Regions from separate parts of the Candidatus Thiodiazotropha sp. CDECU1 genome, predicted to be linked through region 2. Evidence: predicted binding sites of a transcription regulator. Region 2 holds the regulator's gene; each other region holds the start of a gene.

Region 1 (10,147 bases), 850 kb from region 2:
ATCACGACGTTTCATGCCTCTCTCCTGTTCTGTTTATGTTGCTACTCGAACATCGAACATAGTGAATGACATCCTATGTTCCGCTGAAATCCTGGAATAATCCACACTACATCAACTCTACAAAAACCTAGATTAGTATCCATCATAAATTCAATGGACCCTGCTAGGTGCCTGACGGTTGTCTTTCGCAGTAGCGGCAGGGATGCCGCGTAAGCCCTGTCAGCACACCCCAAGGGCACTTCCTTTGGGCGCAGGGATGTGCTGTCGGGGCGTCGGAGAAAGACAACCGTCAGGCGCCGGGGGGCATAAAAATCTCTAAGTTTTTTAAGCTAACTCCCGTTCAATTCCTATAACAAAAAAAGCATTCAACAGGGAGAAAGATTGGCATAGGCCACCACCAGCCATTTGCTCCCGACCTCTTCGAAATTCACCTGCACCCGGGCGCTGCGGCCCTGGCCTTCCGCATTCAACACAACACCCTCACCAAACTTGCTATGACGCACCCGCTGGCCAAGACTGAATCCACTCAGCTCAGCCACCTCCAGGTGGGGCGGACTGCCATATATGGGATGGCTGGTGGCGGGACCGGCCCGCACCTCCGACATCAATTCAGCCGGCATTTCCCGAATAAAACGGGACGGGAGAGGATAGCTGTCACTACCGTGCAGTCGCCGGCTCTCGGCATGACAGAGATAGAGTTCACGCATGGCGCGGGTTACCCCCACATAGCAGAGCCGCCGCTCCTCCTCCAAACGCGCCGGATCATCCGCCGACATGCTGTGGGGAAACAGTCCCTCTTCCATACCGACCAGGAAAACCAGGGGAAACTCAAGTCCTTTGGCGGAGTGCAGGGTCATTAACTGGACACAGGGCTCCGCGGGATCCCCCTGTGCTTCACCCGCCTCCAGCGCGGCGTGGGAGAGAAAGGTGGAGAGCTCATCCAACTCTTCCTCTGCATTGGCCTCATAGCCAAACTGACGGGTGGCGTTGACCAGCTCCTCCAGATTCTCCTTACGGTCGATACCCTTGCCATCACGGCTCTTGTCAAAGTGGTCGGGTAGTCCACTGGCTTGCAGCGCCTGCTCGACCTTTTCAGGCAGGGAAAGGTTTGCACAATTCAAGCGAAGCTCATCCATCAGGTCGAGAAAACCCTGCAATGCCGTTGCCGCCCGCTTTGCCATCGCCCCACCTTGCAATAAATCGCAAGCCGCCTGCCACAGGGAGCAGTCGAAATCCCTGGCATGGGCGCGCACCGCATCCATGGTCTTGGGACCGATCCCTCTCGGGGGCATATTGACCGCCCGCTCGAAGGCCCCGTCATCCTGAGACGTATTGATCAGTCTCAGGTAGGCGAGGGCATCCTTGATCTCCGCCCGCTCGAAGAAACGCAGGCCGCCGTAGACACGATAGGGGATGGCGGCCTGCAGCAGCGCCTCCTCGAAGAGACGTGACTGGGCGGTGGTGCGGTAGAGTATGGCCGCCTCCGAGCGGCTGTTGCCCTCATCCACAAACTGCCTGATTCTCTCCACCACAAAACGCGCCTCATCGATTTCGTTGAAGGCGGCATAGAGCTTGATCGGCTCACCCTCACTGTCCTGGGTCCATAACTGCTTGCCCAGACGCGAAGGATTGTTGTTGATCAGGGCATTGGCGGCATTCAGGATATTCCCGCTGGAACGGTAGTTCTGCTCCAGGCGCACCAGGGTTGCTGATTCATAGTGGGACTGGAAGCTCTGGATATTCTCCACCCGGGCGCCGCGCCAGCCATAGATGGACTGATCGTCATCACCCACCACGAAGAGATTGTTACGTGGACCGGCAAGCATCCTGAGCCAGGCGTACTGGATCGAGTTGGTATCCTGAAACTCATCCACCAGTACATGTTGAAAGCGCTGCTGATAGTGCTGCAGGATATCCGGCCTGTCCCGCCATAGCTCATGGGCGCGCAGCAACAGCTCCGCAAAATCGACCTGGCCGCCCCGCTCACAGGCACCCTGATACTCACTGTAGAGACGGATCATCTGCTGTTGATAGGGATCACCCCCATCATCCAGATGCTGCGCGCGCAGCCCCTCATCCTTGCGCCCATTGATGAACCATTGGATCTGTCGTGGCGGCCATCGAGCCTCATCCAGATCCAGGTTTTTCAACAGCCGCTTGATGAGTCGAAACTGATCGTCGGAATCGAGTATCTGAAAGCTCTGAGGCAGACCCGCCTCTTTCCAATGGGCCCGCAACAGGCGGTGGGCCAATCCATGAAAGGTACCGACCCACATCCCCCCCAGCGGCTGACCAAGCAGATCCTCGATGCGGTAACGCATCTCCTTCGCCGCCTTGTTGGTGAAGGTGACCGCCAGAATCGACCAGGGCGATACGGCCTCTGCCGCCAACAGCCAGGCGATGCGGTGCACCAGGACCCGGGTCTTGCCACTGCCTGCCCCTGCCAGCACCAACAGATTGCCGATGGGTGCGGTTACCGCCTCACGCTGCGCGTCGTTCAGAGGATCGAGTATGGGAGAAACATCCATAGTGGCTAGTTTACTCATCCGACGGTGACAAAAGCCACCATTTGCAGAGGTTTTCCAACCACTCCGTTCAGCATATGGACCCGGTTGCCTGTCAAGTCAGCGACGATGGGGGGGATTGAAATCCATGGCAAGGGCGGCCCGGCCTCTGATCAGCCAGCCTCGGCGCTGATGATCACTTCGTGCATCTCGATGGCACCTTCACCATCGAAGGCCTCCTTCGGCATCGGATTGGCATGGGCGTTACGAAAGTCCTCGCTGCCCACCCAACCTTCGAATGAGGCCTTGTCTTGCCAAGTGGTGAGAACGACATAGGGCAGCACCGGCTTTGCCGGCTGCAGAACCTGCATGCGTACAAAACCTGGCTGTTTCTCGATCTGGCCCGCGCGCTTGCGAAAACGCGCCTCGAACATCTCCTGGTAGCCTGCGGCAACAGGGACGCGATTGGCGACAATGAACATGGCTTCAACTCCTGTGTGAATGGCCTAAGGGTAAAGGGTCTGCGAACCGATATATACCCATGATATGGGAGGTCATACCAAAGCATCCATGGTCTATCTCAGCACCCTCACAGGTGTTGCAGTTGGCGCTAAAATGTCTGACCAAGAAAAAGATAGGCCGATTGGTGGTTATCCTCTGCCCTTGCATATGCCACGTATATGGGACCCAGCAAGGTATCGAACACAATAAAGATACTACCGGCAAGCAGGGTATTATCGGCAGAGATTTCATCCCTGGATTGCCATACGTTACCTGCCTCAATGGAACCTCCCAGATAGACCGGTGTACTGAAAACAGGCATGGCCTGCTTTCCAAGCCGATGATAATAGAGCAGGCGTCCTATTGCGGAATGTTTCCCCACCAGCTCGCCCGCTGCATATCCCGACAAGTTAAACAGGCCGCCAAGAGAAAGTGGTTTCACCCCGGCTGTTTCATCTCTTGTGGTGCCGCTAATATCCCACCAGTGCAGAAGCGTGTGATCACCCCAGGTCTGGGGTTTTAAAAAAAACAGTCCCGCAACCTCAAAGGCGATATCCGAACCGAAGTTCTGACGAATGCTCGACCAGCCGAGGGAAAGGTTCAAACCCGACCTGGGTATCGCCACTCTATCGATGGTGTCATATGAAAATCCCGTGGATATGCCATAGATATCAGTCGATCCATTTTGCAAAGCGGGCTGACCCACCCGCAATGCATCATCGACGCGGGAGCGACTTAACCCGATCCGGATCTCTCCCCAATTACCGAGTTGGCGACCTCCGTCAAATGAGAAGGTGGTTGAAGTTGAAAGAAATTGGGCGATCCGCAATCCATCCTGGAACAGGGTAGAGTTCTCTCTCTGATAGACGAAATAAGGATTTATGAACCAGCGTGATGCGTAGTCAAGTGGCTGATAGAGCTCCGCAAACAGGCGCGGCGATTCTCCTATCTGGAGCTCTGCACGAAACTCCCCGCCCTTTTCATTGATTTCCGTACGCGTGAATCGTACGGCAAAATTGTAGTTGCTCTCACCTTCGAAATCGTCTTCCAAGTTGATGCCGAATCGCAAGTAGTTAGGCCCCCAACTCTTTTCCCTGGCACGTACGGCCAGGTTGGTTTCTCCGCCTTCATCCATAATGTCATAGGTAACCGTCTCGAAGGTATCCAGGCCGTAGATATCGGCAATATCCGATTCCAGCTGATCCACATTCAGGGCACCATCTTGTTGCTCAGCCAAACGCTCAGCGATAACCTTGGGGGAGAGTTTTGATTCATTTTCAACAATGACGTTGTCGACCCGTGGCAGACCCTGCCGCACACCCTGGATACCTCTTCTGTAAGCCAAATAGGATTGCTTCGAGATAGAATGCTGCGCCAGGGTTCGCGCCAACTCCATTGCCTTCTCCTTGCCCAGTTGTTGCGCCTCCTTCATCCGCTGAAACTCCTCCGATCCCAAATCACCAAGCTCGGGTGAGATCAGGAGATCATCCGTTGTTAACAGGGCGATTTGATCCTTCGCCCGGGCATTGATAAGAATCGTCAACATCTGTTTTGTGATACCCAGGGCGGAATTGAGTTGCGTTTCCGCCAGCAGCGGGAAGCCCACATCTACGACGATCAGAATATCGGCTCCCATTTCACGTACCACATCGATCGGTACATTGTTGACTATGCCACCATCCACCAATATTCGATCCTGGCTTCTAACCGGTTTGAATATACCCGGCGCCGACATGCTGGCGCGCATTGCCGTTGCCAGGTCACCGGAATCGAGGACCACCTCCTCACCACTGACTAGGTCTGTGGCTATGGCACGAAACGGGATTGGTAATTTGTCGAAATCTTCAATTTTTATCACCGGGAGCGTCAGGCGTTTCATCTCCATTTCGAGGTTTTGTCCTTGCACAAGCCCTCCGGGAAAGATCAAGCCAGACTCGTCTAAACCCACATCGAAATCGACCAGAAAGCCTACATCGTCGCTCTTGCGGCGAAAAGATCGCTGGGAGCGTGGGGGTCGATCGCTAAGCAGCCTCCCCCAGTCGGCCAGGCCAACAACCCGTTCCAATGCTTCGGCGGTCATACCTGATGCATACAGGCCCCCAACGATCGCCCCCATGCTTGTGCCAGCAATGTAATCGATCGGTATCCGCAACTCTTCGAGCACCTTGAGAACACCCACATGAGCGGCACCTCGCGCCCCGCCACCGCTAAGTACCAGGCCGATAGTTGGGCGGGGCTTTTCTGACGCCCATTCAGCAACGCCACTGTCGGCTGCCAGCGCAACACCGAGAAAAGCACTCAGCATCAGCGCCGGGCAGAAGAGACAGAACGCCAGCTGTCTTATCCTCATTCCTTACTCTTCATGAGATCACCTCATGCACCAGATCCATGCCATCTGATACAACCGGTCGAGTATTATTGATCCAGCTTGTCAACAACAAGAATAAACCCCCTTCATATACAGATCCATGAAACAGGCAACCGACCAGGGGCGATTTGTTACCAATTTATATAGAATTGATGCAGGATTAGGGGATTTTCAGTCACCATCCAATCAATCAAGAGGTAGTAGATGCAGATACTGGCCGGTGATATCGGCGGCACCAACACCCGACTCGCACTCTATCAAGCGAACGCTGAGTCACAGCTCGAACTGCTCCTGACTGAGACCTATCCCAGTCAATCCTACGACTCTATCGAGGCGGTGTTGCAACGTTTTTTGACCCACCCCTCCACCCGGGTGATCGAGCGTGTCTGCTTCGGCATAGCCGGGCCGGTTATCGATCAGGTCTGCGAAACCACCAATCTACCCTGGCGCGTATCAGCAAGACGGATCAGTGAGCAGTTCGGATTCCAGCAGACCCGGCTGATCAACGACCTGGAAGCGAATGCCTGGGGTATACCGCTACTTGAGGATAAGGACATTTTCACCCTCAGCCCCGGTGCCGAGCGGGCCCAGGGAAATCGCTCTATCATTGCGGCCGGCACCGGCCTGGGAGAGGCGGGTCTCTACTGGGACGGAGAGAGATACCACCCCTTTCCCTCGGAAGGGGGGCATAGTGACTTCAGTCCAGCCACTGACCTGGAATTCGGACTCTTTCAGACCTTGCAGAATCAACATGGGCACGTCAGCTGGGAAAACCTGGTCTCCGGTCCAGGTCTCGAGGCCATCTATGACTACCTGAGCAACTACCGGGAAAGACTGACACCCGCCTGGCTGCAAGGGCAGATGGACAAACTGGGGAAGGCCCAGGCCATCTCCAGCGCAGGCCTTGAATCGAGGGACCCCCTGTGCCGGGAGTCCCTCGAGCTGTTCACCCGGCTCTACGCCAGGGAAGCGGGAAACCATGCCCTGAAGATCATGGCCACGGGCGGTGTCTATCTGGGTGGTGGTATCGCCCCGCAAATCCTGCCTATTCTGCAAGAGGGCATCTTCATGGAGGCTTTCCTCGCCAAGGGGCCGATGCGGAAAATCATGCTGAGCATGCCGATCCAGGTCATCCTCAATGATAAAGCCGCCCTCTATGGAGCAGCGAACTACGCCATGCTGGGGTAGTCCATATCGGGCTGGGATAGAGACTGGGTACGCCTATGCAGGCACATTGAATGGGATAGTGCGCAGAAACCAGTTCACCCCCCCAAGAAGGGGGGGTGGCAGGTGAAACAGTCATCTCTCAAAACCATGCTCACTACCATGGCGAGATCTGTCTGATCAATCGAAGGGTTTGGGTTCCGGTGTCTTGTCGGTGGAGGGCGGCAGGATCGGCATCAGGAACGCTGGCTGATCACCGGTCAGGCTCTTCAGGAAGGCGACGATCTGGGCATTCTCCTGCTCAGAGAACTTCTTACCCAGCTGCAACCTGCCCATGACATCCACTGCCTCGGTCAATGTTTCCGCCTCGCCGTCGTGGAAGTAGGGATAGGTCATCTCCACGTTGCGCAGGGTTGGCACCTTGAACTTGAAGCGATCCGCATCCTTACCGGTTACGGCGCTCAAACCCTCTGCCGGACTCTTTGCCTTGTAGGGTTCCACTACACCCATCTTCTGGAACGAGTTACCGCCAACCGCCTCACCATTGTGACAGCTCACACAGCCGCTCTCTTTGAACAGCTTGTAACCGGCCATCTCATCCTGTGAGAGGGCCTGTTTATCCCCTAGCAGCCATTGATCAAAGCGGGAGTTTGGCGTTACCAGGGTCTTCTCAAACTCGGCGATGGCCTGGGTGACCTCGTCAATGGCGATCTTATCGGTACCGAAGACCTGCTTGAACTCCATTACATACTCAGGTATCGAGGTCAGCACATCGATAGCCAGGGTATGGGTAAATGCCATCTCACCAGGATTGGCAATGGGCCCACCCGCCTGCGCCTTGAGATCGGCCGCCCTGCCATCCCAAAACTGGGCGACATTGAGACTGGAATTGAGCACCGTCGGCGCATTGATTGGACCCTGCTGCCAGTTGTGGCCGATAGAGGTTTTCAGGTTGTCGGTACCGCCCATGCTGAGATTGTGGCAGGAGTTGCAGGAGATGAATCCAGACTTGGACAGACGGGGATCGAAGTAGAGCTTCTTGCCCAGTTCGACCTGACCCAGGTTGATATTCTGTACCGGCTTGATCGGCTTTATGGGCTCATCCATAGCGAAAAGCGCGGTTGATAGTCCCAGCAAGAGTGAAAATGTAGCAATTTGTTTACGTATCATGTCCTGTTACCCAATAGTTGAAGTACTGGTAAAGCCATCCTCTTACGTGGCGACACCCCACGCCTGTTGTATGTGCGAGGATGAGACCACTCGATAGGGCATCGATTCGGTTGTATCAACTCTCACTCTGCACCCAGATACCCCGGGCCAGACCAAATACCCTGATTCGAACCGGGTTTATATTAGATTTAGAATAATTCTAAAACATTGACATGGATCAACATTCAGTCAATGGAGAAAAGAAAAATTGTTGCAGCCGGTCTGTCAGCTTAAATCCCGGTGAGTCGGTTTAGCGGGTGCGGGCTGGTAGCCCGGGATAGGGCGGAATAATAGTGAAGTATCCGGTTAAGGACCTAAGCAGAGGTGTTGTTCTTTACCCGAATAACCAGATCGACCACATCCATGGCCGTACCCTCGGGGAGTTCCTGATCGACGAAGTGGTGTGCCAGACGATCTTTGACATCGATAAGATCCCCGGTGTCCACATTGTAGAAATGGTGGTGATGGCTGTTATTGGAGTCGTAGAAGGTGCGGCTCGCATCGATGAAGATCTCGCGCACCAGCCCTTTCCTGACAAACAGCCCCAGGGTATTGTAGACCGTGGCCTTGGAAACCCTGGCACCAGTCTGATTCAGCATTTCGTACAACTGCTCGGCCGTCACATGTTGATTGCGTGCAAACAGGGTGTTGGCGATGATTCCCCGCTGTTTGGTCAGATTGATGCCGCTATCGATGAGACGCTGTTTAATAGGGTCTCGGTTCGTAGACGGGCTGGTGATGTTAGCGCTCATCAGCAAAGTATATGTACACACCCACTATCTTGCCAAGCCCAAAACCAAAAAAAGTCAGTTAAACAGGTGCTTTACTGACTGATAGGCCCGCTCGTCTTGCATACAAAGGGGGCTAATGGCTGGCGAATCAATTTTGAGGCTAGTAGAATCACACTTGGATACCAACTCTGTGATTCTTAGGCATTGCCTATCAACATCATTGAAAAGACCGCTCGATTCCAATCAATTTTATAACTATTCTAAACATCTGCGAAGGGCCCCGCGGCTCGACGTTTCTTTCCACAATAAACCATCATTTTGGAGAACCAGATATGGAACTCAAAGGTAGTCAGACTGAGCAAAATTTAAAAGACGCTTTCGCCGGAGAATCCCAAGCTAATCGCCGCTATCTCTACTTCGCCTCCAAGGCCGACATAGAGGGTTACAACGACGTCGCTGCCCTGTTCCGCTCCACCGCGGAAGGTGAAACCGGCCACGCTCATGGTCATCTGGAATATCTGGAGCAGTGTGGCGATCCTGCCACTGGCATGCCCATCGGCCCAACCGGAGACAACCTGAAGGCAGCCGTCGCCGGGGAGACCCATGAGTACACCGATATGTATCCCGGTATGGCCAAGACCGCCCGCGACGAGGGATTCGACGAGGTTGCTGACTGGTTCGAGACCCTGGCAAAGGCGGAACGCTCCCACGCAAACCGTTACCAAAAGGCATTAGACGAAATGGATTGATGTCCAGCCAGAGACCTGAGCCCAGGGTTCAGGAAGACCCATGGGCGGCCTCTGGGCCGCCCAACGCCACCATCAGGAGTGAATCTAATGGCAGCACCCAGCAACCAGAGAGAAGGTAATCTGGAAGCCCCGACACGGCATCCAATCGACTGGAAGAACCCAGACTATTACAACGAAGAGATGCTCATGGCAGAGCTAGAGCGAGTGTTTGATCTGTGCCATGGGTGTAGACGCTGCGTCAGTCTCTGCCAAAGCTTTCCAACCCTGTTCGACCTGGTGGACGAGTCGGAGACCATGGAGGTCGATGGGGTCGATAAAAACGACTATTGGCAGGTAGTCGATCACTGCTATCTCTGCGACCTCTGCTACATGACCAAGTGCCCCTACGTGCCGCCCCATGACTGGAACATCGACTTTCCTCACCTGATGCTGCGCGGCAAGGCCGTCAAGTATAAGAAGGGTGATGTGAAGCTTCGCGACCGGCTCCTCACCAGCACCGACAACCTGGGTAAACTGGCAGGCATCCCTGTGGTTGCCGGGGTGGTGAACCGTTTTAACCAGGCAAAGAATTTTCGCGAGATACTCGATCACTCACTGGGTGTTCATCCCGAAGCGAAATTACCCGAATTTCATGCCAAGCCGCTACGCAAGCGTCTGGCCGAGAGAATCAACAGCGCTGCCGAGGGAACACCTGCCGGCGCCACCAAAGGCAAGGTAGCCCTGTTCAGCACCTGCTACGGCAACTATAACGAGCCCCACGTCGGTGAGGACCTGGTAGCCGTCTTCGAACACAACGACATCCCCGTCACCATTGCCGAAAAGGAGCAGTGCTGTGGCATGCCAAAGCTGGAGCTGGGTAATCTCGATGCCGTGGAGGCAGCCAAAGACGCCAATATCCCGGTCCTGGCCAAACTGGTCGAT
Region 2 (10,147 bases):
TGTACCGATCTGGTTGACCTTGATGAGGATGGAGTTGGCCACCTTCTCATCGATACCGCGCTGCAGAATCTTGGTGTTGGTGACAAACAGGTCGTCACCCACCAGCTGTACCCGCTGCCCGAGCTTTTCGGTCAACAGTTTCCAACCCTCCCAGTCGCCCTCATCCATGCCGTCCTCGATGGTGATGATCGGGTACTGATCGACCCAGGCAGAGAGATAGTCGGCAAACTCGTCTGCGGAAAACTTGCGGCCCTCGGAGGCCAGGTTGTAGACCCCATCCGCATAGAATTCTGAGCTGGCCACATCCAGGCCGAGATAGATATCCTTACCGGCGCTGAAGCCTGCATTGCCGACAGCCTCCAGGATGACCTCGATCGCGGCCTCGTTAGAAGGCAGGTTGGGGGCGAAGCCCCCCTCGTCACCCACCGCGGTAGCCAGACCGCGTTTTTTCAATACACTCTGCAGGGCATGGAAGACCTCGGCACCGTACCGGACCGCCTCACGAATGGATCCGGCACCCACCGGCAGGATCATAAACTCCTGCAGATCGACGCTGTTATCCGCATGCGCCCCGCCATTGATGATATTCATCATCGGCACAGGCAGCCGGTAGGGCCCGGAGGCCAATGAACGATAGAGTGGCAGGGCCCTCTCCTGGGCAGCGCTGTGAGCTGCCGCCAGGGATACCCCAAGCAGGGCGTTCGCACCCAACTTGGATTTGTTTTCGGTGCCATCCAGATCGAGCATGCACTGATCCACGGCCGCCTGATCGATCACCTCCATCCCCATCAGTGCCTCTTTGATGGGACCATTGATATTGGCTACCGCCTTTAAAACCCCTTTGCCCAGATAGCGGGCCTTGTCCCCATCACGCAATTCGAGGGCTTCCCGGGAGCCGGTGGAGGCACCCGACGGCACCAGCGCACGGCCGATGGCGCCGTCTGCGGTGATCACGTCGGCCTCGACGGTGGGATTGCCCCGTGAATCGAGGATCTCTCGTCCACGAACATCAACAATTTCAGACATGTTGTCTCCGTATTCTGTATGCTTTCAGTAAATAAATGTGGTGATAACAGTTAACCAAGATAGTGTTACAGCCAGGTGTATGTAACAGCCTTAGGGTGACATCTCAGCCAATTGTTTCCCTTTCACAAGATGATCGATCTCAACCAGCGTCTCGAGCAGTTCCCTCATCCTGGGCAGCGGCCAGGCATTCGGCCCGTCGCTGAGTGCCTTGTCCGGTTGTGGATGGGTCTCCATGAACAGACCCGACACGCCAGCTGCAACCGCCGCCCGTGCCAGTACCGGGACAAATTCACGCTGTCCCCCTGAACTGCTACCCTGCCCCCCCGGCAACTGAACCGAATGGGTGGCGTCATAGACCACTGGCGAACCGGTATCGCGCATCACCGCCAGGGAGCGCATATCCGAAACCAGATTATTGTAGCCGAAGGAGACACCCCGCTCACACACCATGATCCGTTCATTGCCCGTGGCCTTCGCCTTGGCCACCACGTGGGTCATGTCCCAGGGTGCGAGAAATTGCCCCTTCTTGATATTCACCGGCAGACCCTGGCGGGCCACATTCTGGATAAAGTTGGTCTGACGGCAGAGAAAGGCTGGGGTCTGCAGGAGATCCACCACCGATGCAACCTCTTGCAGTGGGGTATCTTCATGCACATCGGTCAACACCGGTACACCGATCGATGATTTGACCTGTTGCAGAATCTTTAAACCCTGTTCAAGACCCGGTCCGCGAAAGCTCTCGGCGGAGGAGCGATTCGCCTTATCGAAGGAGGATTTGTAGATGAACGGGATACCAAGGGCCTGGGTCAGCTGTTGCAACTCCCCTGCCGTATCCAGGGCCAACTGCTCACTCTCGATGACACAGGGACCTGCGATCAGGAACAGCGGCCGATCCAGTCCAACCTGGAAGTCGCATAGCTTCATGCCTTGCTGTCCCGATGCTTTCTCGCCGCCTCGATGAAACCGGAAAAGAGCGGATGGCCATAGCGCGGGGTCGAGGTAAACTCCGGATGGAACTGGCAGGCCACGAACCAGGGATGATCCGGGATCTCCACAATCTCCACCAAGCGTCCATCAACTGAACGGCCCGATACCTTCATCCCGGAAGTGACAATATTATCCAGATAGCTGTTGTTGAACTCGTAACGGTGGCGATGGCGCTCGGTGATGATCTCCTCGCCATACAGCTGGTAGGGCTTGCTATCGGACTCCAGACGACACTGCTGCCCACCCAGGCGCATGGTTCCACCCAGATCCGACTCCTCGGTACGTTTCTCAACCTTGCCGTCCGCATTCAACCACTCAGTGATCAGCCCGATGACCGGGTGTGGTGTGTCGCGCTTGAACTCGGTACTGTGGGCACCCTCCAACCCGGCCACATGACGGGCAAACTCAATCACTGCAACCTGCATCCCGAGACAGATCCCCAGATAGGGAATGCCATTTTCACGGGCATATTGAACTGCCGCAATCTTGCCCTCAACACCACGATTACCGAAACCGCCGGGCACCAGGATGGCATCCATCCCCTCCAGGCTATCAAGCCCGCTCTTCTCCAGCTGTTCCGAATCAACATAGTGAATCACCACCCGGTTGCCGGTATGGACTCCAGCATGTACCAAGGCTTCAGAGAGGGATTTATAGGCCTCCGTAAGATGCACATATTTCCCCACCATGGCGATCTTGACCTCTTCGGCCAGGTTATCGAGACCCTCCAGGAACGCCTCCCATTCAGACAGGTCTGCCGGTGGCAGGTCCAGGTTGAAACGCTGATTGACCAGTTCGTCCATCTCCTGGGCATGCAGCAGCACTGGAATACGATAGATAGAGTCTGCGTCTACTGCGGATATAACCGCCTTTTCCGGTACATTGGTGAAAAGCGCAATCTTTTTGCGTTCGGTTTCAGGCAGGGGCCGCTCGGAACGGCACACCAGAATATCGGGTTGGATACCGATGGAGCGCAACTCTTTGACCGAGTGCTGTGTCGGCTTGGTCTTAATCTCGCCGGATGCCTTGATATAGGGCACCAGAGTCAGATGCATGAACATCACCCGTTGCGGCCCCAACTCCACACCCATCTGACGGATCGCCTCCAGAAAGGGCAGTGACTCGATGTCACCCACCGTGCCACCGATCTCCACCAGGCAGATATCCTTATCATCAGCACCCAGCAAGACACTCTCTTTGATCTGATTGGTGATATGGGGAATCACCTGCACAGTACCTCCCAGATACTCTCCCTTGCGCTCCTTACGAATCACGCTGTCGTAGATCTGGCCGGTAGTGAAGTTATTGTTCCGCCCCATGGTACTGCGGATGAAACGCTCATAGTGCCCAAGATCGAGGTCGGTCTCGGCCCCGTCATCGGTAACGAAAACCTCGCCATGCTGGAATGGACTCATGGTACCCGGATCAACGTTGATGTAGGGATCGAGCTTGATCATGGTGACATCGAGCCCGCGGGCCTCGAGCAGTGCAGCCAGGGAAGCGGATGCGATTCCTTTACCAAGGGAGGAGACAACACCGCCCGTAATGAATATAAATCTAGTCATGAAGCTTCTAGTTAATGCGCTGGAAAAGGGAAAACGGACGGAAGGAAACAGTAACAGATCAGACCGCCTCTCTCAATCGCATTAATAGTGAGCTAATGCGACATAACTCTTGCAATAGTCTCATAAGGACATTTTATTTAAGCGCCCTAGGGTCTATAATCGATTGGCGATTTTCGCAATAACAACCACAGAGACCAGTTGGCTGTTACTCGGTGTGACTAAGCCGAACAGAACAAGGATTCTTGATATTAGCCACTAACCATTTATCAATGCGTAACGACCAACTACTTGTTTCCATTAGAAAAAGTAGTCAATAAAAAATCAATCTTAATTATATGAGGAAGAAAGCATGATTAAATTTGCTAAGGTCCTGAGCGTCGCTGCTCTCGTTGCTGTCTCCACAACCGCATCAGCATGGTGGGGCGGTCCCGGCTATGGTAACCGTGGCTGGAACAACGATGGCTGGGGCGACGGCTGGGGCGATGGTTCCGGCGACTTCAGCTTTGGTATGAGTGGCAGTGGGCGTGGTTCCGGCTATGGCCGTGGCAATAACTACTATCGCGACTACGGTGGTTACGGTCCTTACGGCTATGGCGCGCCATATGGCTATGGTGGTGCCCCGTATGGCTATGGTGGTGCCCCGTATGGCGCCCCATACGGTGGTGCTGCACCTTATGGCTACCCACCTGCAGCCCCGGCTGCGCCTGCTGCACCCGCTAAATAAGCGATCAGCCAGGAGCACTAAAAAAGTCGGCCACATGGCCGACTTTTTTTATTGGATATGATCTAAGATAATAAAAATCCTAAAATTACTTGATCCGGATCAAGAACATCTGGAAAAATAGGAGGGGAGAAATCCCTAAAAGAGTGCACCTTGAGTTGGAGCGGTTCCTTGACGAATAGAAAAGTTGTTTCATTTGAAAATATCAAGGTCGCCTGCAAAAACTGCAGTCTTTCGACCCTTTGCCTCCCCATGGGACTCACCCCTGAAGACATAGAACGCCTGGACTCCATTATCAAGCGAGGTCGCCCCTATCATCGCGGTGATCATCTCTATCGGGGTGGCGACAAGTTCCATAGCCTCAGAGTCATCACCAGTGGCTCGGTCAAAACCTATTCACCCAATGAAGATGGCGGTGAACAGGTACTTGGGTTTCACCTGCCGGGGGAACTGATTGGTTTGGACGCCATTCAGGACGACAACCATAACTGCTCTGCAATCGCCCTTGAGACCACCGCTGTCTGCGAGATCCCCTTCTCTCAACTGGAATCCCTGAGTTCCATCATGCCGAGCCTGCAGCATCAGATGTATCGCCTGCTCAGCCGCGAGATCGGCCAGGAGACAGAGATGCTGACCCTGCTGGGCAAAAAGAGTGCAGAGGAGAGGCTCGCCACCTTCCTGCTCAGCTTTTCCGAACGTTTCAAACAGCGCGGATTCTCAGCCAGTGATTTTTTTCTCAGTATGTCACGCCACGAAATCGGCAACTATTTGGGGCTTGCGGTAGAGACAGTCAGCCGATTGTTCACCCGCTTCCAGGACGAGAGCCTGCTGCAGGTGGAGAGAAAGCATGTGCAACTGCTGGACATCCCCCGCCTGTACGAGATCGTCCAGGGTACAGACCGGGCTAAGTCGACTCAGTCCCGAATCTAATGCTTTTTTAACCAGACACAAGACTCACCCATGGCATCCAACTGCAACTGATGGGCTTCGAGTTCCTGCTGATTTGCATGAACGACCTTCAACGCCGGCCTGTTCGACGGCAAACGTTGGATAGTGTCAGCTGAGTTATCGCCAAATTCATCGGTGGCGACACCATCCAATACCAGTGAAGCCTGCCCTCCTGTCATCATCAGGTAGACATCGGCCAGTATCTCGGCATCCAGAAGCGCGCCATGCAACTCTCTGTGAGAATTATCGATATCGTAGCGTTTGCACAGGGCGTCAAGGCTGTTTCTCTGGCCCGGGTGCATCTTTTTCGCCATCACCAGGGTATCGGTGACTGCGCAGAGTCCATCGATTCTCGCAAGGCTCTGCATAAGACCTAATTCATGGTCGAGAAAACCAACATCGAAGGGGGCATTATGGATGATCAGCTCCGCCCCACTCACATAATCGATGAAGTCCTGCGCCACATCGCCAAACCTGGGCTTATCCTCCAGAAACTCGTTGGTGATGCCGTGCACCTCTATGGCTGCGAAATCGATCTCCCGATCTGGCTGCAGATATTGATGGAAGTTATTTCCGGTCAACCTGCGATCAACCATCTCCACACAACCGATTTCGATGATCCTGTGGCCCTGCTCCGGTTCCAGTCCCGTGGTTTCCGTGTCCAGTACTATTTGTCGCATCAGTTCAAAATTTCCTCGATCCCCCGGTTGGCCAGATCATCCGCCAGCTCATTCTCCGGATGGCCGGAGTGACCTTTGACCCAGGCCCACTCTACCTGATGGCGTTTCACCTCCGCATCCAGCATCTGCCACAGATCCGCATTCTTGACCGGTTTTCTGGCCGTCGTTTTCCAACCATTCCGTTTCCAATTGTGGATCCATTGGGTGATGCCATTTTTGACATACTGGGAATCGGTGGTCACCCTCACCCGGCTTTTCTTCGTCAGGCTCTGCAAACCCCGGATGACGGCCAACAACTCCATGCGGTTGTTGGTGGTCTCAGGCTCACCGCCGAACAGCTGTTTTTCATGTCGGCCATAGCGTAAGAAAACCCCCCAGCCCCCGGGGCCGGGATTCCCGCGACAGGCGCCATCACTATATATTTCTACAACTTGAGCCATCTGAATTTCTCATCGTGGGTTCTGCTGCGGTGGGCAGGACCCGTTTTTTCACCCGCCATTTTGAGCGCAGCGGTGTCACGATAACCTCCCGCTTGACCGCGAGTATGACATATACACCAGCAAGCCTTGGATAGATCTTTTCCCCAATCCCCTCCATGAAGGCGAGTCTCTGCATAATGGGCAGGTGGGATACCGGGGGTCGGTAGTGAAGATAGACCACCTCTTCCAACTCAAAGCCAAGCAATGAGAACCAGTCCTGGATCCGCTTCCCGCTGAAGAAGTGCCCGCACCAGGGAACAGAGGTGGAACGCAGGTGCAACAGACGCCACAGGCCCCATTGACTCCAGGGATTGAAACCACTCAGCAGCACCTTACCCTGAGGGATCAACACACGTTCCACCTCCCGCAGGACTTGATGGGGATCGGCAGCAAAATCGAGGGTATGGGGCAACACCATCCCATCCACACTGTCGCTGGCAAAGGGCAGGCGATGGCTTTGGGCTCGCAGACCTACCCCCGAGCTATCCCCCCCGATCCCCATGACAACCCGGTTGCGGGCCGGACTCTGCTTGAGTAAATCCTGATTGTCATAGGGGAGCCCCAGCTGCACCACATGGTAGCCAAACAGGGTGGCAACCCGGGAATCCAGACACTCTGCCTCCTGCTCAGCCAATAGCCTGCCCAAATCACTCGCAAACCAGTTTTGTAGTTGTTTCTGCTGACAAGATCCCAAATTCAACGACTTATTGTCTCTCATTGTTAAGGTATCTACTTTGCTACCGACACTACTGTCAGGTAATCTGTGCAGTCCGGTACGCCTCAATAGAGGCATCAGGTTATCAGGAGGTATGCCCGAATGGCAGTCAGCTACGGGTTACCACGCAATATGGAGCACCAGCCATGGAAATGATACGCGGCTCTGATACTATTTTCCTCCGATATAGAGTATGCCTACAACAAGCCTTAACAATTCGATGCGGTATTTCAAGATTCCCCTGCGTATTATGAACCTATTCGCCATCTGTCTCCTCGCTGCCTGTCAAAGCCTGCCCAACGGCGGCGCTACAAGTGCGCTGCAGCAAGTAGAACTCACCCCGGCTGTGACGCAAACGCTGCAGACACAGCCGAGCGCACAAGAGAGTGCCATCACAAGTGAGCGGCTGCCGGATGTGGCCGAGGAGTTGCAGACTACTGTCACAGAACTGACACTCCCGGAAAAGCCTGCCGATCTCTGGAGCCGGATGTTGGATGGTTATCGACTGACCTTTCCCCACAATTCCAGAATCGAGCGGGAATTGAACTGGTACAGCAAGAATCCGGGGTATATTCAGCGTATCCAGGAACGCTCCCAACCCTATCTCCATTTTATTATGCAGGAGATTGAAAAGCGGGATATCCCCAGTGAGATTGCTCTGTTGCCAGCCGTTGAGAGCGCCTATCGGCCATTTGCCTACTCACCGGGCCGCGCTGCCGGTATGTGGCAGTTTATCCCCTCCACCGGCCGCTATTTTGGCTTGAAGCAGAACTGGTGGTATGACGGACGCAGGGACATCGTGGCGTCTACCCATGCCGCATTGGACTATCTGCAGTCCCTCAGCCGGCAGTTCGACAATGACTGGGAACTGGCGCTTGCCGCCTACAACTCTGGGGCTGGAACGGTTCGCAGTGCGATTAGACGCAATAAAAAACGTGGCAAGCCAACCGATTACTGGTCCCTGAAATTACCTGACGAGACCAGCGCCTATGTGCCCCGCTTGCTGGCGTTGGCTGAGATTTTCAGAAATCCCCAGTACTATGCGATCACCCTGACACCCATCGCTGATGAACCCTATTTCACCACCGTCGACATTCAATCTCAGCTCGATCTCGCCCTGGCGGCAGAGATGGCGGAGTTGTCCATTCAGGATCTCTATCTCCTCAACCCCGGCCTGAATCGATGGGCTACCGATCCGGATGGCCCCCACAAACTCAGTCTGCCGCTGGACAAGGTTGAAACCTTTCTCGAAAAGCTGGCGGCACTGCCCGTGGAAGAGCGACTGACATGGAAACGCTATAAGATCAAACAGGGTGATGCACTGAGCGTCATCGCCAGAAAACATGGCACCACCACTAAAGTCCTGAGACAGATAAACAAACTCAAGGGCAACAGAATCCGTGCAGGGAAGCACCTGTTGATCCCAGTCTCCAGTAAAGGCCTCAGTCAATACACCTTCAGCGCCGGGCAACGCAAGGCGGCAATCCAGAACAGATCCCGGAGTGGCAACAAACGAAGCTATATCGTGAAGCCGGGGGATAGTTTGTGGAAGATTGCCAAGGCCCACTCAGTCAATCATCGAAAACTCGCGGCATGGAATGGAATGGCCCCGGGGGACCCCCTAAAACCGGGGCAAAAACTTGTGATATGGGTAAAGAAAGCCCAATCTTCCGAACTCTCCCTTCTCAATCTTCAGCCATCGGGTACCCAGAGCAGGCTGCACTATCGAGTCAGACGCGGTGACTCTCTATCCCGTATCGCTCAGCGTTTCAAGGTGTCTGTTGCCGACCTCAAACGCTGGAATACGCTTGATAGTAAATATCTCCAGCCTGGTCAAAGACTTAAACTCTATGTCGACGTGACAGAACAGACCCTCTAAGGATATCCGGCCGGGCCATCCCCAAACCTTGTGACAGCGACCCCTGATTGACCTACATCAATAAACAGGCCTAATTAATTGACAGCCTACTGTCCCTATTCGAGTATCCACAAGATTAGTAGTATTTTTTGAGGCGGGTTCAATGAGTGATGAATGTCATTTAAGAGAAGGTGTTGAACTGAATCTGGCAGATGTGGAAAAGATTGCCATGGGGCTGAAATCACTGGCCAGCTATTCAATGCTCGCCTACGAGCACGATGACGATCCGGAAGACCTGGACGAGATCGTCCAAGAGGGGCTGGATGCCATCGATCGTTTGTTCAATTGCTGAAATAACCTGATTCCGTTCGAACTTTCATCCGCCACCGACGAGACAGCGGCGGCGGCGGTCAGGCGTGTCAAAGGATAATCCAGGCTGCAACACCTAGCCAAAGCATTCCCTTCGCAAGGAAGAACAGAAAACTGACTGCCGTCAACTGCCGCAGCCAATTCGGTAGCGTGGCAAGACGCTTTTGAATCGATCTCGTCAATTCACTGGTTGTCACTCTTCTCTCCCGGGCTGATTCTGCGTAGGGGACGATTTGATCCCATGCCACTCTGTGATTCCTGTCCTAATTGTAGAAGCACTCTGGTGATTTGCATATTAGATTACACCAACCAAGTTATTAGTTTTTATCTATTGGTGGCAACCGGAGGTCAGCGACGACTTTCTGCTATCCGATGCTGATCATCTTCTGATTGAGATCATAAACCGCCTGAACCCATAGATTTCGCATGGCATCGCCGCCAATCACGATGTTAGTATCGGCACCAGTCAACCCGCAGATCATCGCACCTGCCAGCGATATACTGCATACCATGCGTTGATGATGAACAAGAATAACAAACCAAAATGTCGATAAGGGACTGAAGCAATATAGGGGAGATAACTTTATGCCTTTGGTCAACATGCGAGAGATGCTGCACCATGCCTATGGGAACGGCTATGCAGTCGGGGCCTTTGACCTGGTCAACCTCGATTTCCTGGAAGGTATACTGGATGCCGCCGAACGCTGTGCTTCACCGGTCATCCTAAGCCTGGCCGAATCCCATTTTGAGTATTTCGATTTTGAGCTTTTACTGTCCGCGGTTGAGAAGGCGGCGCGCA
Region 3 (10,147 bases), 1.5 Mb from region 2:
AGCATACTCGGAGTGAGGTATTTTTTCACACTCAATGTGTGATGTGCGTAGCTATCCTTGTGCGTCAGCAAGATCCAGACTTAGGGCATATAACATAGCACGGGGGTGAGGAGATGGGTGATTACACACTGGGTGCAAGAGGGTCGCGCTTCAACCTGGGTAATTTTCAATTGCGGCTTGATCCTGAAATCGAGGCACAGATGTCACAGATAAGGGCAGGCAGCCTTCCGCCACGTATACAACGCCTGTTTCTGCAGCCAAATTGGCGCAGCTTCGATCGTAATCTGCTCAACTACATGATGTTACAGACACCCGCTTCGACAGCACCTTCGACACCACCAGCAGCGGGTCCGGCAACACCCAGACCGGGGCAGGTTGGTGACGTCATGCGCGCGGTGTGGCTGTTACCGCCAGTTCAGCAGACCGCAAATCGACTATTGCAGGATAGTCAAAGAAGACTGCGACGAGAGTGGAATCAGGGCGGTGTCGGAACTCAGATCATGATGGTTACCGCGGCAGCTACGGTTGTCGGTACATCCCTTACCGCACTGCTGATCAATCAGCAAACGAGGGAGCTTGTACTCGGATTTGTTAATGGGCGACAGCTCCCTGTACCCGGGTTACGGGGTTTCTCGGTGCAGTTGAGAGGACGCGGCCGTGGAGGCGGTGCGCAGTTGCGCAATATTGGTGGTAGCGGTGTGAGTGTACGTGGTGGCGCGTCTCATTCCGCAACAACGGGGAATATCGATTGGGATGTAGGTATGACGCTCGATCTAACCCAATTGGTTCCGGCACTGCGTTAGTGCATCCCCCCATGTGGGGGGAGTCATTCCAAGCCTCAGATAAACAGATTGACGTCAGCCTTCATGGCGCGCGGTAGAAAACTTGCCGCGCCGACCCACTCTTCAATCTCGGTGATGAAATCATCCTTACCGTAATCGAACAGATCCACGGTCATCTGGCAGGCGACCAATTTGACTTCAGCCTCCACGCACATCTCACGCAGCACTTCGATACTGGCGATGCCTTTATTGTTCATGGTCTTTTTCATCAGGCCGGTGGCCATGGATTCAAAACCCGGCACGAGTGTCATCACCGATGTCGGCATGGGCAACTCCTTGCCTTTGATCCAGGTGGGGCCCTCCGGTAGTTTCATCGGCATGGCGGGGTTACCCAGGGGGCTCACTTTGAGATCCAGGGTCTGCTTCAACAGGTTCAGTCCATAGAAGGTAAAAAAGATGGAGACATCCCAACCCAAGGCGGCTGCCGTGGAGGCGAGTATGAAGGGTGGATAGGCCATATCCAGGGTTCCCTTAGTGGCGATGATCGTCATCGAGGGGATATGCGCCGCTTCCCGTTCCGCCATCTTTTCGGCAAATCGTTGATCAAACCAGTTGTCCAGATCCTTGCTCGGGATATCGATCAGTGATGCAGTATTACTCATGATAGCCTCCTATGGGATTCTCAAGCCTTGCGAATTCTGAAAAAGAATCCGTCTTCGATCTCTTCACTGGAGACCATCTCATGACCGGTTTGACTACAGAATGAGTCCAGGTCCTTTACGGAACCGGGATCGCTTGCAGTGATCTCCAGAATCTCCCCCGATGAGAGGGCTGCAATCGCCTTTTTGGTCCGGAGTATGGGCAAGGGACAGTTCAGACCGCGGGCGTCGAGGGTGTGTGTTGTCTGATTCATCTCATTTCTCCTTTACATCATTTAAACAGCTAAAAGATGACCGGTCGGTCAAGTCGAAACTCAAAAAAACTCAATTCGGTGGCCTTTGCTCGATACGTATGCTTTTGATGGCCGGCCCCAGGGATCTCACCACCTCGGGGTCGTTGCGTGTCTTGGCGAGCAGTATCACGCCTTCCAGATAGGCCAGCATTGCGGTAGCGGTGGCTTCAGTGTCCAGGGGTGGAATCTCACCTTTCTCAACCGCCTCATCAAGGGCTTCGTGAAAACGGGCGCTGGCCTTTGCGAATACCGCATTCAGCCGGGCCCTTATCACCTCGTCACGGGTACTGACTTCAAGGGCAAGATTGCCAAACAGGCAGCCGGGCATACGCCCCTCCATGTTTTTCGCCGCCTTCTGCCAGAAATAGACGGCATCCACCATATAATCGAGCCGCTCGATGGGGGGGAGGGCCTCGTCAAAGGCCTCGGCGACAAAGCCGTTCGCCCACTCATCGGACATGCTGTCGATGACCGCCATGGCCAGGTCACGCTTGGAGGGAAAGAAGTGGTAGAAGCTTCCCTTCTGTACCTTGGCCATGGTGCAGATCTCTTTAATGCCCACATCCGCATAGCTGCGCCCATGGAAGAGGTCGCGGGCGGTGGCCAGGATGCGGTCTTTGGTGTCAGGGGCGATAGTCATGGTAGATAATTATATTAGACCGGTCGGTCAAGTCAAGTTTGATTGAGTTTTCCCTGTTCAATCCAGATCTGTTCAGCTCCTACAGGCGTGGGTACCTTCAAGAGATAACCCCAGCCGATTAATGGATATAGGGCGGTTTTTTTTTCAGCCTGACATGACTTTTTCGATTCTCATTGCATGGCATGCCGCATAGTCCATTGATAACCACATACCTGACCAAGTTGAAATACAAGATAGTCATCTTAGTTGTATCCCAATCTTGAAAAACCAACTGGTCATCCCTATCTAAAAGGCAAGCTAACGATTTGTTGCATATCAATGCAAGGAGACGAGTGAGATGTTGCCAAGAATACACGGCTTGAATTCAAGCCTGTTTAATGAATTCAGACGCCTTGAACAGGAGATGGATCAACTATTCGACGCAGGTTTCTGGCCGAATACCATGCGCTCTGTTGTAAGTGAAAACTATCCGCCGATCAATGTCGGTGTAACCACCGATCAGGTGGATGTCTACCTGTTTGCCGCAGGCATGGATCCAGAGAAGTTGGATATCTCTATCAATGAAAACCGCTTGTCCATCAAAGGTGAACGTAGCATAGCGCGGGAAGAGGAGACTGACTACTTCAGAAAAGAGCGCTATGACGGCGCTTTTCACAAAGTGGTCTCGTTGCCCGATGATGTGGATGCGGACAAGGTGGAAGCCCGTTACGACAATGGTGTGGTGCATATCGTTATCCAGCGTCGTGAATCTTCCAAACCACGACAGATTACCGTGCAGTAAGTTGGCAGGAGGTATACAGAATGAGTAGCAGCAAAGAGATAACCAAACGCGATGTGCAAGCGCAACGGCGTCGTGAGTTGCCACAACGCAGTATCCGACCTGATGTGGATATCTTTGAAGATGAGTCGGGTATCACCCTCACGGCGGACCTTCCCGGTGTGACTAAAGATGGGCTTGATATCCAGGTGGACAACGAGACCCTCTCCATAGACGGTAAGGCGGGGATTGACATGCCGGAGGCGATGCAGGCGGTATATGCCGACGTGCGCGCAACCCGCTACCAGCGCAGCTTCTCTCTGAGCAGCGAGTTGGATGGGGACAAGGCTGAAGCAAGTCTAAAAGATGGTGTATTGTCACTGCGGATTCCGAAGCGTGAGCAGTTTCAACCCCGTAAGATTGAGATTCGCAACGGATAAATTCCCCTCTACTTTTCATTGCGGAAACCCCAACCCGGACAGCTAATGTCCGGGTTTTTTCTATCTTTAGTAAAGCTGTCGGTTGTAAACTTTTCCTTCTGCAGAGTAAGAAGGTCACTCTTAATTCGTATTTCGTCAGAATGAAATTCTGAAATCGTCGATATGTTTTACAAGTCAAAAGTGGCCTGTAGCTAAGCATTTGTTTTTCATAGCATGGCATAAATACTGCAGGAATTAACCTGTGCGGCTTGCTATGCAGAACAGCAAGAGAAGCATAGCGTAGTAAGCCCATGCGTTTAATTCTTCTCTTGAGTTTGAGCGGCTTGTTTAGCCATACTGACGATAACGACTATTTGGAAAGTACATTATGAATGGTTTAGCATCATCTTCTCTTTCCGCAAAGAAAAACTGTGAATACTACAGTCAAAAGATTGCAGAACACTCCCCACCAAAAACAGAGAATGACGAACGTCTGATTCGCAGCTATCAGCGTATTTTAATAAGGGATCGTTCGCTTCTCTATAATCTCGAACTGCTCGAGATGGTCGAGACGATGCGTAAGGATGCTACGGCAGGTGTAACCGGTATCTCATCCAATCTATCCATGTCTTCTACATCCCTGGATCTGGATGAACTTAGGGTTTTGCTTGACGAAAACTCTGATAAAGCCTGAATATTTTCGGTTAGCAATAGTCTCTGACTCAGTGTGGCGAGATCTCTTCAATAAGATCCGGCTGTCTACATCTGTCGATCCTTTGATGGCGCCAGTAACTCAAGAATATCATCCGAGTATTTTTTGAGATTGACTAATCTATGCGTAAATCGCGGATGCCTTATATTATGCCACTTGCGATAGCAGTTCTTTCAAGGTGTTGTCGATAAAATCCTTGTCTTCAGCTGCTACCCCAAGCATGCCAAAATGACCCCATAGGGTAGGGATGGGACGCATTTCACTATTGGGAGTCAGTTGGTGTTCAAACTTACATTCGTCGACGGTAAACATAAGGTCTTTCTCAAACGGCATGTTGTAAACCAATGCTTTGATCCTTCCCATAGCGGAAGCTAGATCTCCATCGGTATGTTTGGACACATCGGCTTGCTGCCACTTACGTAAGCTGGCCAGCAGTGCATTCGGATCCATCGGTGTAAACCATGCTTCCCAAAAATTAGTCTCAAACTCTTCCAACGAGTTAAAGCCGGCAGCGCGCCAGGTTTCCTGGGCATAGAATTCTTTGCTTAAGCCAATCATGGAAAAATATCGTGCAAGATTTTTCAGGCCTTCACTAACAGCATTGGGCTGTTTGTAATTACCGTTTTCCCAGGCTGAGTCAGATCGAATCTGGCGCATGGCGTTTTCAACCAGAATGTGGTTGTGTGCGGTACCTTTTGCAGTTCCACCGATTGGTGCTACGCGCTTTACCAGGTCTGGATAGCGCACGGCCCACTCAAATGCTTGTTGTGCACCCATCGACCATCCGAGTACCAACTGAACGGAAGTGATCCCAAATTTCTCCGTGGCCAAGCGATGTTGTGCGCGAATATCGTCGCCAATTGTAACATTCGGAAAATTTGCCATGGCGATTGAATTTGGAGAGTTGTGGGGAGAAGTTGAGAGTCCGGCACCGATCATGTTCGGTAACAATATGAAATATCTTGTCGGGTCCAGTGCCATTCCCTCACCGACGTACATTTCCATGTGTTTGCTGGTGCCGGAGAACATGTGGGGAAAAATAATTGCATTATCTTTAGTGGTATTTAGCTCGCCAAAGGTTGCGTAAGCAACTTGACAGTCGGGTATGGTACTGCCTTCTTCTAAATCGAAATCTCCAAGATCATAGAATTGGTAGGGGCCGTGTTGTTCTTGAGAATAAAAAGGATTGTCTAGCATGGTTGGAATTCCCCTGCTTCACAGTTAATCAAATTACCTGGACACATACCTGTGTAGAGGATTATAGACATGCTAGTAATAGTTGGTCTCCACGTAGTACTACGTAGTTTTTGATTCAATCAGGTAATCACACTTCCTCTGATTGGTTGTCAATCTTGTGGGTAGTATCGACAGATATAACCGGCATCTCAGCCAATCCAGGTGGAATGGCTTAGTTAGAGATTGAAGAGTATTCAGGATTTATCTTATTCGATTAAAAGATAAGATAATCATCATGAGATTGCATTAACAGCCTATTGTATAGGAATCATTCGCTGCTTCTCAGGGCAGGGTCTTCGACATAAATCTAAAATAAGTATGGCGGATACAAAATCCGCCTGGTAATCTTATGTGTTAGGTATTATTTATAAGTAAATGATAAATATAAATATTAATGACTGATCTGAGAGATATAGGATATAGCGACTGGTTTAAGAGCCGAGTCGATGATGAAGCGATTTCTGCGCATGATGTTGCTCGGGTGGTCTCTGTACATAAAGATAGCTACACCGTGACAAAAGGCGCTGGAGAGGTATTCGCTGAGTTGTCAGGCAACCTTCTCTACTCCACTGAATCTTCCAGTGATCTTCCTACGACCGGTGATTGGGTGTATGCCGATTTTTATGATGACGAAACCCATGCAATTATTTATGGCGTGTTCCCAAGAAAAACACTTCTGAAGCGAAAAACCGCCGGCAAGCTGGTGGATTACCAGCTGATAGCTGCGAATATAGATGTTGCCTTTATCATTCAATCACTGAACGATAATTTTAATCTGCGCAGATTGGAACGCTACTTGGTTATGGTCAATGAAAGTGGTATCGAACCTGTAATTCTACTGAGTAAGTGCGATCTTCTGCCAAATGTAGAGGTTGATGAAATAAAGAATAAAGTATCGGGGATTGCACCTCAAGCTACCGTGATGGAGTTCAGCAATTTAAACCGAAACAATATTACTTCAATTATTGGCTTATTGAAGAGTGGATCTTCCTATTGTTTGCTAGGTTCGTCTGGTGTCGGTAAAACCACCTTACTCAATACCATAATAGGTAGTGATAAATTCGACACGCAGCCGGTCAGTAAAATCCAAAGTAAGGGGCGTCATACAACCACAAGCCGGCAATTGGTTCGCTTGGACAATGGGGCGATGATAATAGATACGCCGGGAATGAGAGAGCTTGGCAGTATGTTCGTGGATGAAGGCCTGGAGGAGACTTTCTCTGAAATAGTGGAGCTATCGCAAGGCTGCAAATTTTCCAACTGTTCCCATACCAATGAAAAAGGCTGCGCCATCTTGGCTGCGATAGGGGCAGGAGATCTATCCGCACGCCGTTATCAAAACTATCTGAAGATGAAAAAAGAGTCCGAATTCAATCAGATGTCCTATCTGGAGAAAAGAAAGAAGGATAGGGATTTTGGCAAGCTCGTTAAAACAACCCTCAAGGGTAAGCAGAAGTATGACAACTAGTGTACCTCGTCATAGATTCTGTACCATTCAGAGCCACCCCAATACGCCAGACCAAGGCGTGGCTCGCAGTCAATGGCGCGCCCTTAACAAGGGCCACAACCACCCACAACTCTCCACGGCATGGCTTGTCCAGGTTAGTCAGAATGGGGATCTGTACGGTGTTAGGCCTGGGATCTCTTCTGCATGAAATTTCGCACTTGGCTGATGCCCACACCAAGGATGGTGGCGATACTCAAAGCTGTTAGTGCAAATACAAATACGGCTGATGCCATGATCAAGATGGGTGCTACATTCATGATGATCTCCAACTAGCAATCTGAAATTGATAACATCTGCAATCTCGGGGGTAATATTAGCATCTTATGAAATAGTTTTAAACTATATATTTGTAATTTATTTTTTATTGATCAAGATCATTACAAGCTTGTTGAATTTCTCTTAACTTGGTGTGCATCGAAGAATCAATAATGATGTTTAACTAATACTGGACGAGATATTCGACCCACCTGGATGGTCGGTCCGTTCGGCACTGTAGTTCCGCTTTTGGCTCTGTTTGTCTATAACCTATAAGCCTCGTTGTAGCGGTTGTGCACTTGACCAGCGAGGAAATAATAATGAAGTATTTGGCAGTCAGATTGCCAGTCTGGATTTTCTCTTTTCTTCTAGCCCTATGTTTTGTCGCTCCCGTGCAGAGTGCAGAGGGGGAGGGCGTATTGACTATCTTGGGGGAGACACCTCCTCCGGGTTTTGATCCGGTCACCGGCGATCGGATCATCCCGAACAAACGCTGCCTGAAGTGTCATGGCGATGCCCACGAGAAGACCGATACCCGGGATGATGGCAGCATTGTCAATATCTATGCCGACCCGGAAATGATCAAGGATAGCGTACATGGCGAACAGTACTGCACCAACTGTCATGCCACCATTGACCGGGTACCGCACCGTGAATCCCCAGAGGTAGTGGTCGGTTGCGTGGAGTGTCACCAGGAAACCTGGGATAAGCACCGCAACGACCCCGATGAGAAGTACGAACGTCTCGGGGTAGTGATGGAAAGCATCGACGCCTACTACGACTCGGTGCATGCACTGCCCAACAAGCAAGACCAGTCGGAGACCAACGCCACCTGCTACGATTGCCACGAAGCCCATGATATCGGTACCCTGGGCAGCCACCAGCGCGCCGAGAAGCGCCTGAAGAATCCCGAGGTTTGTGGCGAGTGTCACAGAAAACAACTCAACGAATACCGTGAGTCCGACCACGGCAAGGCAGTATTGGAAGAGGGCGACAGCGAATCGGCCGTCTGCTCAGACTGCCACACAACCCATCAGATCGCCTCACCCGAGACGGATCAGGCCAAGCTGGCCATCACCAAGAACTGCGGTGATTGCCACGAGGAGGCCCAGCGCACCTACTTCGACTCCTACCACGGCCAGGTGCACCGACTCGGTTACACCAATACCGCCAAGTGTCACGACTGCCACGGCAGCCACAAGATCAAGGGCGAAGATGATCCCACGTCGGAGATCCACGCTGACAATCGCCTGGAAAACTGCAGGGTCTGTCACGAGGATGCCAATGAGAACTTTCTCACCTTCTGGCCCCACGGTGATGCGGACGACAGGGAGAAATACCCGGGTCTGTGGTTCTTTAAGATATTTATGCAGATACTGATCTTCTCGGTCATGGCCTTTTTCTGGGTACATGTGGTGCTGTGGCTCTACCGCGAGGTGATGGACCGCATCCAGGGCAAGGGTTTCATCGAGGATCTGGATCACCCCGATGTGATCTATTTCCGCCGATTCCCGGTTGTTTGGACATGGATCCACGCACTCTTCGCCATCGCCACCATGGTCCTGATCCTGACCGGTACCACCTTGCTCTTTTCCCATACCGGTTGGGCCAAGGCAGTGGTGATATTCCTCGGTGGCACCGAGATGGAGGGCATTATCCATCGCACCGCCGCCGTTATCTGGCTGGGAATATTTCTGGCTCACCTCTCCTTTGCGATCAGTAACATCTGGAGCAATCGCAAGTCCTTCAAGTGGTTTGGCAGCACCTCTATGTTGCCCAACTGGAAGGATTGGGATGATCTGAAGCGCATGTTCAGGTGGTTCCTCGGTCAGGGCGAGCGGCCTGATTTCACCCATTGGACCTACTGGCAGAAGTTCGACTACTGGGCACCTTTCTGGGGTGCGGCGGTGATCGGATCATCGGGTATCATGTTGTTCGCACCGGAGACGACTGCCATCATCCTGCCTGGCTGGATGTTCAATATCGCCACCCTGGTGCATGCCGAGGAGGCGCTGCTGGCGGCCATCTTCCTCAACTCAGTACATTTCTTCAATGTGCACTTCCGGCCCGAGCGTTTTCCCATGAGTACCACCATCTTCACCGGTAAGATTCCCATCGAGGAGTTCAAGCACGACCACCGTCTCGAATACGACCGGTTGGTTGAGTCAGGTGAACTGGATAGGCATCTGGTCAGGCGCCCTTCGCGCCGTGCCGACCTGGCGGCCTCCTTCATCACCACAGTGCTGATCATGAGCGGTCTGGCCCTGCTGACCCTGGTGTTGATCGGTGTGATGACCTCGCCAAGCTGATGGGGGTGGAGAAGATGATGAGAAAAAATAGCATGAGCAATAAAGTTCGCAATCTACTCCTGGCCGTGTTGGCATCACTGCCGTTGGTTGCCCAGTCAGGACCCTCTGGTCAGGCGCTGGCCTTCACCTGCGCCGGCTGCCACGGTACCGATGGCTCCAGCGTCGGCCCCTCTAGCCCCTCCATCGCGGCGATGGACCCGGATATCTTCATCGATGCCATGGATGCCTACAAGCGTGATCAGCGCAACTCCACCATCATGAACCGCATCGCCAAGGGCTACAGCGACGAGCAGATCAAGGCCATGGCCTGGTTCTTCGCCAAGCAGAAGCTGCGGTTGCATGTGCAGACGACGGATCAGCAGATGGTTGAACTGGGTAAGCAGCTGCATGACACCCATTGCGAGAAGTGCCATGAAGAGGGTGGTCGCGCGGGGGACTCCGGTACCCTGGCGGGACAGTGGATACCCTATCTCGAGTTCAGCATGGAGGATTTTCTCGAAGGCAGGCGCCCCTACCCAAGAAAGATGAAACGCAAGGTGGAGGCCGTCATCAAGGAGCAGGGCGATCAGGCGGTGCCT

The links. Region 2 encodes FNR, which switches genes on or off when oxygen is low (the NO sensors DNR and NnrR bind a similar motif). Its sites were predicted from a motif close to TTGATNTANATCAA; they were not measured.
Region 1: R2K28_RS19945 (cytochrome-c peroxidase) is a predicted target of FNR. The motif match lies at 7,915-7,928, and genes of this name have one in related genera.
Region 3: R2K28_RS09325 (cytochrome C) is a predicted target of FNR. The motif match lies at 7,370-7,383, and genes of this name have one in related genera.

What each region holds. Positions count from the first base shown of each region.
Region 1 covers NZ_OY734020.1:4,359,897-4,370,043, forward strand. The annotation lists gene R2K28_RS19920 (TRAP transporter substrate-binding protein) at 1-15, opposite strand, end outside; gene uvrD (DNA helicase II) at 366-2,528, opposite strand; gene R2K28_RS19930 (antibiotic biosynthesis monooxygenase family protein) at 2,678-2,986, opposite strand; gene R2K28_RS19935 (patatin-like phospholipase family protein) at 3,115-5,355, opposite strand; gene glk (glucokinase) at 5,578-6,561, shown strand; gene R2K28_RS19945 (cytochrome-c peroxidase) at 6,718-7,707, opposite strand; gene R2K28_RS19950 (Fur family transcriptional regulator) at 8,061-8,498, opposite strand; gene R2K28_RS19955 (rubrerythrin family protein) at 8,810-9,226, shown strand; gene R2K28_RS19960 (heterodisulfide reductase-related iron-sulfur binding cluster) at 9,314-10,147, shown strand, end outside.
Region 2 covers NZ_OY734020.1:3,508,150-3,518,296, forward strand. The annotation lists gene eno (phosphopyruvate hydratase) at 1-1,026, opposite strand, end outside; gene kdsA (3-deoxy-8-phosphooctulonate synthase) at 1,117-1,950, opposite strand; gene R2K28_RS15975 (CTP synthase) at 1,947-3,578, opposite strand; gene R2K28_RS15980 (sulfur globule family protein) at 3,928-4,302, shown strand; gene fnr (fumarate/nitrate reduction transcriptional regulator Fnr) at 4,471-5,229, shown strand; gene dnaQ (DNA polymerase III subunit epsilon) at 5,226-5,927, opposite strand; gene rnhA (ribonuclease HI) at 5,927-6,367, opposite strand; gene R2K28_RS16000 (class I SAM-dependent methyltransferase) at 6,342-7,124, opposite strand; gene R2K28_RS16005 (lytic transglycosylase) at 7,315-9,000, shown strand; gene R2K28_RS16010 (ribonuclease H) at 9,143-9,331, shown strand; gene R2K28_RS16015 (hypothetical protein) at 9,399-9,596, opposite strand; gene R2K28_RS16020 (ketose-bisphosphate aldolase) at 9,934-10,147, shown strand, end outside.
Region 3 covers NZ_OY734020.1:2,053,311-2,063,457, forward strand. The annotation lists gene R2K28_RS09275 (hypothetical protein) at 114-803, shown strand; gene dsrE2 (sulfur carrier protein DsrE2) at 839-1,366, opposite strand; gene R2K28_RS09285 (sulfurtransferase TusA family protein) at 1,465-1,695, opposite strand; gene R2K28_RS09290 (TetR/AcrR family transcriptional regulator) at 1,766-2,374, opposite strand; gene R2K28_RS09295 (Hsp20/alpha crystallin family protein) at 2,712-3,155, shown strand; gene R2K28_RS09300 (Hsp20/alpha crystallin family protein) at 3,176-3,571, shown strand; gene R2K28_RS09305 (hypothetical protein) at 3,939-4,244, shown strand; gene R2K28_RS09310 (alpha/beta fold hydrolase) at 4,410-5,459, opposite strand; gene rsgA (ribosome small subunit-dependent GTPase A) at 5,893-6,966, shown strand; gene R2K28_RS09320 (hypothetical protein) at 7,128-7,262, opposite strand; gene R2K28_RS09325 (cytochrome C) at 7,581-9,569, shown strand; gene R2K28_RS09330 (c-type cytochrome) at 9,602-10,147, shown strand, end outside.